Regions from separate parts of the Staphylococcus sp. AS1337 genome, predicted to be linked through region 1. Evidence: predicted binding sites of a transcription regulator. Region 1 holds the regulator's gene; each other region holds the start of a gene.
The links. The regulator NrdR, encoded in region 1, represses ribonucleotide reductase genes. The targets are predictions, from matches to a motif close to AACACNATATATNGTGTT.

Region 1 (3,297 bases):
ACAGGACCATCAAAAGGTGGCGATGTGCAAATGATCGTCAAGGGTGTAAATAATGATCAATTAGACATAGAGCAATACGATATCTTTAGCAACGCTTCATGTACAACAAATTGCATTGGACCAGTCGCTAAAGTTTTAAATGATGAATTTGGTATTCAAAATGGATTAATGACTACTGTTCATGCTATTACTAATGATCAGAACAACATCGACAACCCTCACAAAGATTTAAGACGTGCACGTTCGTGTAATGAGAGTATTATACCAACTTCTACAGGTGCTGCAAAAGCGTTGAAAGAAGTCTTACCTGAATTAGAAGGAAAATTACATGGTATGGCTTTAAGAGTACCAACAAAAAATGTATCTTTAGTAGACTTGGTTGTAGATTTAGATGCAGATGTAACGGCAGAGCAAGTTAATCAAGCATTTAAAGACAATGATTTACAAGGTGTTATTTCAACTGAAGATGCACCATTAGTATCAATGGATTTCAATACTAATTCACATTCAGCTATCATTGATACACAGAGTACAATGGTTATGGGTGATAATAAAGTAAAAGTAATTGCATGGTACGATAACGAATGGGGCTATTCAAATAGAGTTGTGGATGTTGCCGTTCAAATTGGTCAATTATTGAAAAGTGATGTTGCAGCAGTAACATATTAAAACTAAAATCATACCTGTAATAACAATATGATTGTATTAATTTATAAACTCCTTCTAAGTTAGTTTGCATTTAAGCATACTAATTTAGAAGGAGTTTTATTAATGTTATTAACACATCGATGAATAAGAAGCTAGATATATTCAAATATTTGGTGTAATGAGAGTATCCTTTTATAGTAAGAGTTGTCATCAGAAAAAATGTGTAAGAGTTAGTTTAAAATAATTTAGCATTAATTCATATATGCTAAATTGTGTAATAGCGATTCTTTTGTGACATGCATATTTATAGTATAATAGAAGATAATCATAAATGAGAGGGTGATAATTCGATGAAATGCCCGAAATGTAATTCGACTCATTCTCGTGTTGTAGACTCTAGACATGCAGATGAAGTTAATGCGATTCGTCGTAGAAGAGAATGTGAAAATTGTGAAACAAGATTCACAACCTTTGAACATATAGAGAAAAGACCACTTATCGTGGTGAAAAAAGATGGAACACGGGAGCAATTTTCGCGTGAAAAAATATTAAATGGTTTAGTACGTTCTTGTGAAAAGAGACCAGTTCGTTACCAACAATTAGAAGATATTACTAATAACGTAGAATGGAAGTTGCGAGATGAGGGACACGCAGAAATTTCTTCTAGAGAAATAGGAGAGCATGTGATGAATTTACTTATGCATGTAGATCAAGTGTCCTATGTACGATTTGCTTCTGTTTATAAAGAATTCAAAGATGTAGATCAATTATTACAATCAATGCAAGGTATATTAGTAAATAATAAACGGAGTGATTCGTAAATGGGGTTACAATCATATGATTATGGATTGAGACCACATGATAATTTTACTATCGTGCGTGAATTTTATTTAAATAATAATCATTTAGAAATCTTGAACAGATTGTTCACACCGATGATAGGCGCTAATGCGACAGGACTATATCATTATTTAAACCAATTTGTTGACCACGAAGTAGATGCTGTGTTGACGCACTATATTATTATGAGTGAGTTGAAAATTAATCTATTAGAATTCAGAAAAGAAATGGATTTGTTAGAAGGTATTGGATTGGTAAAATCTTATGTAAATCATAACGAGCAGCATTCCTCATTTGTTTATGTTCTTAATCAACCACCTACTGCGAAACAGTTTTTCAGTGATCCTATGCTATCAGTTTATCTATATAGTGAGGTGAGTAAACAACGTTACCAACAATTAAAACGTCACTTTGAAACTAAAACTTCTTTAGACTTAAGTAGTTATCAAGATATAACACGCACATTTACTGATGTTTTTAAAATTCCTAATAAAGCATTAGCGCAAGATACAGCATACATCCAAGATGATAAGTCGTATGAAGGTTTAGACCTTACACGCGTTCACTTTGACTTTGAAACATTATATGATTTGTTACAAAATCATTTTATTAGTTCAAAAATAGTTACGAATGATGCTAAAGCGTTAATAACACAAATTGCAACATTATATGGTTTGACGCCTGAATCGATGAAGCGTATTATTTTAAAATCGATAACCAGTGCTCAAGAATTATCTTTTGAAGAATTAAGAAAACACGCACGTACTTATTATTTAATGGAACATGAACAACAGTTACCCAATTTACAAGTTAAATCAGAAAAAGATAATGTCCTTTCTTCACAAGTAACTACTTCTGAAGAAACGTCAAGTCAATCTGATAATTGGTTGGTACAATTGGAGCAAACAAGCCCGATTGATATGTTAGCATCGTGGTCAGAATCAGAACCTACTACACAGCAAAAATTCATGATTGAAGAATTGATTGAACGTGAAAACTTATCTTTTGGTGTTATTAATATTCTATTGCAATTTGTTATGTTGAAGGAAGATATGAAATTACCTAAAACTTATATTTTTGAAATAGCATCAAATTGGAAGAAAAAAGGTATTAAAACGGCTGAACAGGCATATGAATATGCAATGAAAGTTAACCAACCTAAAAAAGAATCTTATCCTACCAAAAATAGATATAAACAAAAACAATTAGCTTCTAGGGAAATGACACCGAAATGGTTAGAAGAGCGAGATGAGAAACCAGAAAAAGATAACCAACAGCATAACGACGAAGAAGATGAGAAGTTAAAAAATGACAGAGAGCAATTTTTAAATCAATTAAAAAATAGATGGAAGGAGGACGAATAAATGAAATCTTTTAATAATATCATGGGGGAGTCAGATGATTTATCAAAACGCATAGAAAAAATAAAAAAAGATGTGATTAATGATTCTGATGTTAAACGCTTTTTAAATGAGCATCAATCAGAATTGACAAATGCCATGATAGATGAAGACTTAAATATTTTACAAGAATACAAAGACCAAGTGAAACACTATGATGGACATGCTTATAAGGATTGTCCCAACTTTGTAAAAGGTCATGTTCCAGAACTATATATTGAAAGTAACCATATCAAAATTCGTTATTTACCATGCCCGTGTAAGATAAAGTATGATGAAGAAAGGTTTAACTCTCATCTAATTACTTCGCACCATATGCAACGTGATACTTTAGACGCTAAACTTGAAGATATTTACATGGATAGAAGAGATAGATTAGATGTTGCAATGGCAGCAAACAAAATTTGCG
Region 2 (3,297 bases), on a different contig from region 1:
TTTATCAAAATTTGTTACTTTCCCTAATACTGCAGGTGCTAAAAATGCTAGTGAAGCTGTAAGGATTGCCGAAATAGCAAATCATGCAGGAGTCTGTGACATGATTAAAGTAGAGGTCATTGGTGATGACGAAACATTATTGCCAGACCCATTAGAAACATATGAAGCATGTAAAGTGTTGTTGGAAAAAGGTTATACGGTCTGTCCATATATTTCAAATGATGTCGTATTAGCTAAGCGCTTAGAATCACTTGGTGTACACGCGATAATGCCACTTGCATCACCTATAGGGACAGGTAGAGGTATTAACAACCCATTAAATTTACGCTATATCATAGAACGCACAAATGTGCCCATCATAGTTGATGCGGGTATTGGTTCCCCTAAAGATGCTTGTCATGCGATGGAATTAGGTGCTGATGGTATTTTACTTAATACGGCAATATCAAGTGCAGCGGATCCTGTGAAAATGGCAGAAGCAATGAATAAAGGGATTACTGCCGGAAGATTGAGTTATGAAGCAGGAAGAATACCTGTGAAGTATACGGCACAAGCATCGAGTCCAACTAAAGGTATTGGATTCTTATGATAGAACGGTACAATCGACAGGTAAGATATCATCAGTTTGGTGAGCAAGGTCAAAGCCAACTTCAAAAAACTCATGTCATGATTATGGGTGCAGGTGCACTTGGTAGTCACAGTGCAGAAATGTTAGTAAGGATGGGGGTAGGATCACTTACTGTAATCGATATGGATATTGTTGAATTATCCAATTTACATAGACAGGCGTTATATGATGAGTTGGATGCGGAACAAATGTTACCTAAAGTTGAAGCATTAAAGCATAAGTTGAATCAAATCAATAGCAACGTACAAGTAACAACAATAGATCGAGAAATAACAAATTTAAATATAGAAAATCTATTAACGGCATATCATCCGGATATTGTTATAGATGGTATGGACCATTTTAAAATAAGATATTTAATCAATGAATCTTGTAATAAGCAAAGTATACCTTGGATTTATGGTGCTGCAGTTGGTAGTAAAGGTACTGTTTATGGTATCGATAATCAAGGACCATGTTTGAAATGTCTACTTGAAACAATGCCAAGTACTGGTGAAAGTTGTGCAATAAATGGTGTGCTACCACCAGTGATTTATCAAGTAGCTAGTATGCAAATTTCCGAGCTAATGAGATGGGTCTCTGGCGAAGCATTTTCAAAAAAACTTATAACTATAGATTGTTTTAATATGCAATATAAGTCAATGGATATTAGTGCTTTAACACAAAGTGATTGTAATGTTTGTGTGAAGCATGAGTATGAATTATTAAATGATAAATACGACACCAAGATAGAGAAGCAATGCGGAGATATGTTCTTGTTACGCTTTAACGCCGACATTTTTAACCATATTGATTATTTACCAGTTACTGTGAAAAAAACTAATGACTTTGTGAAACTATTGGCGTATGAGGCTCATGAAATCACACTGTTCAAAGATGGAAGAATGCATGTCTATGGTACTGAAAATGAGGAGGAAGCTAAGAAAATTTATAGAGAAATTGTAAAGAGTTTGAGTTGAATATAAAATAATTTAAAACACTGATTAGACAATAGGATGATTAACTATTGTGTAGTCAGTGTTTTTTATATTTTTAGATTGTTAATATAGATGTTTTGAAAATGTAATTAAAGTTCACAAATACTTTGAAAAGATTTTACAAATTTGTGAACTGCTTATTTATACATTGAAACACTATATATTGTGTTATAAATTTAAATAAAACACAACATATAGAAAAGAGGGGTAAAATGAATAAACTCGAACAAGATTTAAAGAATTTAATAACTAAAGATCCTACAGTGATAAATGAAAATGCCAATAAGGATAGCGCTACATTTTCGACGATGAGAGATTTAACAGCCGGTGTAGTATCTAAATCATATGCGTTAAATCATTTATTACCAGAACATATCGCAACAGCTCATAAAGAAGGGGACATACATTTTCATGATTTAGATTATCATCCATTTCAACCGCTTACGAATTGTTGCTTAATAGATGCAGAAAGTATGCTCAAGAATGGTTTTCAAATTGGTAACGCAACTGTGACTTCACCTAAATCAATTCAAACAGCTTCTGCCCAACTTGTACAAATCATTGCCAATGTTTCTAGTAGCCAATATGGAGGGTGTACAATTGATCGGGTTGATGAATTACTGAGCCATTACGTTCAATATAATGAAGCTAAGCATCGAGAATTGGCTGAAAAATTTGTGACACCACAAGACATAGAAACTTATGTTGATTATCGAGTTTCACAAGATATCGAAGATGCTATAGAAAGTTTAGAATATGAAATTAACACATTGTATACATCAAATGGTCAAACACCTTTTGTAACATTAGGATTTGGATTAGGAACAGATACATATAGCCGTAAAATCCAACAAGCAATTCTTAACACTAGAATCAAAGGTTTGGGTAAAGATCGTATTACTGCCATCTTCCCAAAACTTGTATTTTCAATTAAAAAAGGTGTGAATTTTAGTTCGAAAGATCCGAATTATGATATAAAACAATTAGCATTAGAGTGCTCTACTAAAAGAATGTATCCTGATATTTTGAATTATGATAAAACGGTCGAAATATTAGGTGATTTTAAAGCTCCGATGGGTTGTCGTTCATTTTTGCCAGCTTGGAAGAACGAAATTGGAGAATTTGAGAATAATGGAAGATGTAATTTAGGTGTTGTGACATTAAATGTGCCTAGAATAGCAATTGAATCTAATGATGACATTGAAATGTTTTGGAAGATATTCCATGAACGAATGGCACTAATGCATGATGCTCTCGTCTATCGAATTCAACGCATTTCCGAAGTAACACCTAATAATGCACCTATTTTATATAAAAATGGTGCATTTAAACATCGTTTAACGGATAAAGAAGATATTATGACATTGTTAAAAGGAAAACGAGCTACTTTATCTATGGGATATATCGGTTTGTATGAAGCGGCTACAGTGTTTTATGGTCCTAATTGGGAAACACAGTCTATAGCTAAAAAATTTACATTAGATATATTAAAAGCAATGAAAGTTTACCAACTGAAATGGACTGAACAATATGATGTTTGGTTCAGCGTTTATAGCACACCAAGTGAGTCTCTAACCGATCGTTTTTGTAGACTCGATATGGAAAAATATGGTGAAATACCGAACGTCACTGACAAAGGATATTATCAGAATTCATTCCACTATGATGTAAGAAAAGATATTACACCATTTG
Region 3 (3,297 bases), on a different contig from region 1:
GGAAATACCACCACGAGGTGTAAATTTCCCCCAAACTTCAATATAATGAGGATCCATCAATTCAATTAAATCGTTCATAATGATATTCATACAATCTTCATGGAAATCGCCGTGATTTCTAAAACTAAATAAATAGAGTTTTAGAGATTTAGATTCAACCATTTTAATGTTTGGTATATAAGATATATATATTGTCGCGAAATCAGGTTGACCAGTGATAGGGCATAGTGATGTGAATTCTGGACAATTAAATTTTACAAAATAGTCACGACCTGGATGTTTGTTGTCAAACGATTCTAAGACTGTTGGGTCGTAATCAAATTTATATTTATTGTTTTGATTACCAAGTAATGTGATATCTTGTAACTCTTCTTTATTACGTCCTTCTGTCATTATCGTTCTCTCCTTTAATGTTATGGTTTTTGTTCTTCCTTTTGAATTGTTAGCGGTTGGCGTCTTGCTTTTTCAAACATATAGTAACTAGAGCTAATGATTATGATATAACCTAATACGGCATAAAAATCTGGTGATTCTCCGAACAAGATAAATCCAAAGAATGCAGTAAATATAATAGACGCATAAGTAAATATGGAAATATCTTTGGCAGGCGCGTAGCTATAAGCAAGGGTAATTCCAATTTGACCAGCAGCAGCTGATAGTCCAGCACCAATCAAATAGAATACTTGTATCATAGTCATGGGTTCAAATGTAAATATAGTAAACGGGATGAGTACTATAATTGAAAAGAATGAAAAATAAAAAACGATAGTATATGGTGCTTCACGAGTGCTAAGCGCTCTTACACATGTATAGGCACTGGCAGCAAATATACCAGAGAGTAAACCAATCACGGCAGGTATCATAGATGATGAAAATTCTGGTTTGACTACAAAAAGCATACCAATAATAGCTACAATCATTGCAATGAATTGATAGTTACGAACTTTTTCATGCAAGAATATTAAACTCAGTAAAATAGTCCAAAATGGATTTAACTTCATCAATGTATCAGCATCACTCAAAATCATATGATCTATCGCGTAAATATTTAACAAAACACCAATTAAACCTAATGTTGAACGAGAAATCAAAAGTGGTTGGCTACTAAGTTTGCCAAATAGGGGTTGTTTATATTTGAAAATAAAATAAAGTGGTATAAACATCGCAACTAGATTTCGAGCAAGAGATTTTTGAAATACAGGTAAGTCACCAGCTAATCTGAAAAATACAGACATAAAGCTAAAACCAACTGCTGAAATAAGGATAGCAATGATACCTTTAACTTTAGGGTTCACAGTTATCGCCTCAATTATTAGATTTTAACGTATCTATATTAGCATATATTTCTAGAATATGTATATATCCTTGAAAGTCTGAAGTAACTATATTATGATTATAAAAGGGGAACAAACGTTCTGTTCTTGGTATGGTAATTTACAATTTATCTAAATAGAATTTATAGTTTGTGTGATATGTGTTGTGGGCAACGTGAAGGGGGTTAATACCTAAACCACGCTAAATCAAGTGTTACAAGGTTTTCAAAAAAAGCAAATGAAAAAACCTTAAATTCAGAAAAAAAATTTTTTGTAATCAAAAATAGCAGTTTAAAGTTGAATTGGTGCCATTTACCTCTGCTCTTCAATATTTTGTCAAAAACAAAGGCCTTTAAATAAGGTTCTGAATTATGTATAATGAAACACATAATATAGTATTGATGATTAGAACAAAACACAATATATTGTGTTTTATATGCCTGGTCACTTTATTTATAATAAACCAAATTTTAAGTAAAATAACACTATTAAGAGCGTTTAATAATGACAAATCAAGCATAAATACTTAATTAATGATTTTTTACATACCAACATATAGATAACAAGCTTACTATATATAGTGGTTCACTCCAAAAAATTAATACTAGTTATCATTCTTTAAGTACGAAGTGAAATAGTTCGATTTTATAATTGTGATTTTTCATTAATAAAATATTAGTTAAATTAAGAAAGAAGGTGGTCCAATGAAGGTTGTCTATTTTTCATTTTCTGGCAATGTACGCAGATTCATCAAAAAAACTGAGCTTACGAATGTGATGGAAATTACACAAAGTAATTGTTCTGAGAAAATTGAAGAACCATTTATATTGGTCACTGGAACGATAGGATTTGGCGAAGTACCACAACCAGTTCAGTCATTTTTAGATGTAAATAAAAATTTATTAAAAGGCGTTGCAGCGAGCGGAAATCGCAATTGGGGTCAAAACTTTGCGAAAGCTGGACGGTCTATATCAGAAAAATATCAAGTTCCTTTATTAATGAAATTTGAAGTACAAGGAACACAAAATGATATTAGCGAATTTAAAGATAAGGTGGGGCATTTCAATGAAGATTATGGACGAGAAGAAATACAATCATATTGAGTTAAATAACGAGGTTACTAAACGTAAAGATAATGGCTTTTTCAATTTAGAAAAAGACCAAGAAGCATTAGCAGTATATTTAGAGGAAATAGAAGACAAGACTATATACTTTGATACTGAAATCGAACGCCTTCACTATCTCGTTGATAATGATTTCTATTTTGACTTATTTGCAAAATACTCAGAAGCAGATTTGATAGAAATAACAGATTACGCTAAAAGTATCCCTTTTAAATTTGCGAGTTACATGTCTGCAAGTAAGTTTTTCAAAGATTATGCTTTAAAAACAAACGATAAAAGTCAATATTTAGAAGATTATAAGCAACACGTAGCAATCGTTGCATTATATCTAGCAAATGGTCATAAAGCGACAGCTAAACAATTTATTTCAGCAATGGTTGAACAACGTTACCAACCGGCAACACCTACATTTTTAAATGCTGGTCGTGCTCGTCGTGGTGAACTTGTATCCTGTTTCTTACTTGAAACAGATGACAGCTTGAATTCAATTAATTTCATTGATTCAACAGCTAAACAGTTAAGTAAAATTGGTGGCGGTGTTGCTATTAATTTATCTAAATTACGCGCACGTGGTGAAGCGATTAAAGGTATAAAGGGCGTTGCCAAAGGCGTACTTCCAGTTGCAAAATCACTTGAAGGCGGCTTTAGTTATGCAGATCAACTTGGACAACGTCCTGGTGCGGGTGCAGTTTATTTAAATATTTTCCACTATGATGTTGAAGAGTTTTTAGATACGAAAAAAGTCAACGCTGATGAAGATTTACGTTTGTCTACAATTTCAACAGGATTAATTGTGCCATCTAAGTTCTTTGATCTTGCAAAAGAAGGCAAAGATTTCCATATGTTTGCACCGCATACAA

Region 2: nrdD (anaerobic ribonucleoside-triphosphate reductase) is a predicted target of NrdR. The motif match lies at 1,758-1,775, and genes of this name have one in related genera.
Region 3: nrdI (class Ib ribonucleoside-diphosphate reductase assembly flavoprotein NrdI) is a predicted target of NrdR. The motif match lies at 1,728-1,745, and genes of this name have one in related genera.

Annotation. Positions count from the first base shown of each region.
Region 1 covers NZ_JBOIHZ010000002.1:126,777-130,073, forward strand. Annotated here, with positions in the region: gene gap (type I glyceraldehyde-3-phosphate dehydrogenase) at 1-669, shown strand, start outside; gene nrdR (transcriptional regulator NrdR) at 999-1,469, shown strand; gene ACSUE0_RS03325 (replication initiation and membrane attachment family protein) at 1,470-2,852, shown strand; gene dnaI (primosomal protein DnaI) at 2,853-3,297, shown strand, end outside.
Region 2 covers NZ_JBOIHZ010000001.1:5,927-9,223, reverse strand. Annotated here, with positions in the region: gene ACSUE0_RS00030 (thiazole synthase) at 1-589, shown strand, start outside; gene ACSUE0_RS00025 (ThiF family adenylyltransferase) at 589-1,587, shown strand; gene nrdD (anaerobic ribonucleoside-triphosphate reductase) at 1,800-3,297, shown strand, end outside.
Region 3 covers NZ_JBOIHZ010000004.1:92,206-95,502, reverse strand. Annotated here, with positions in the region: gene queF (preQ(1) synthase) at 1-393, opposite strand, end outside; gene ACSUE0_RS07795 (DMT family transporter) at 414-1,295, opposite strand; gene nrdI (class Ib ribonucleoside-diphosphate reductase assembly flavoprotein NrdI) at 2,018-2,416, shown strand; gene nrdE (class 1b ribonucleoside-diphosphate reductase subunit alpha) at 2,379-3,297, shown strand, end outside.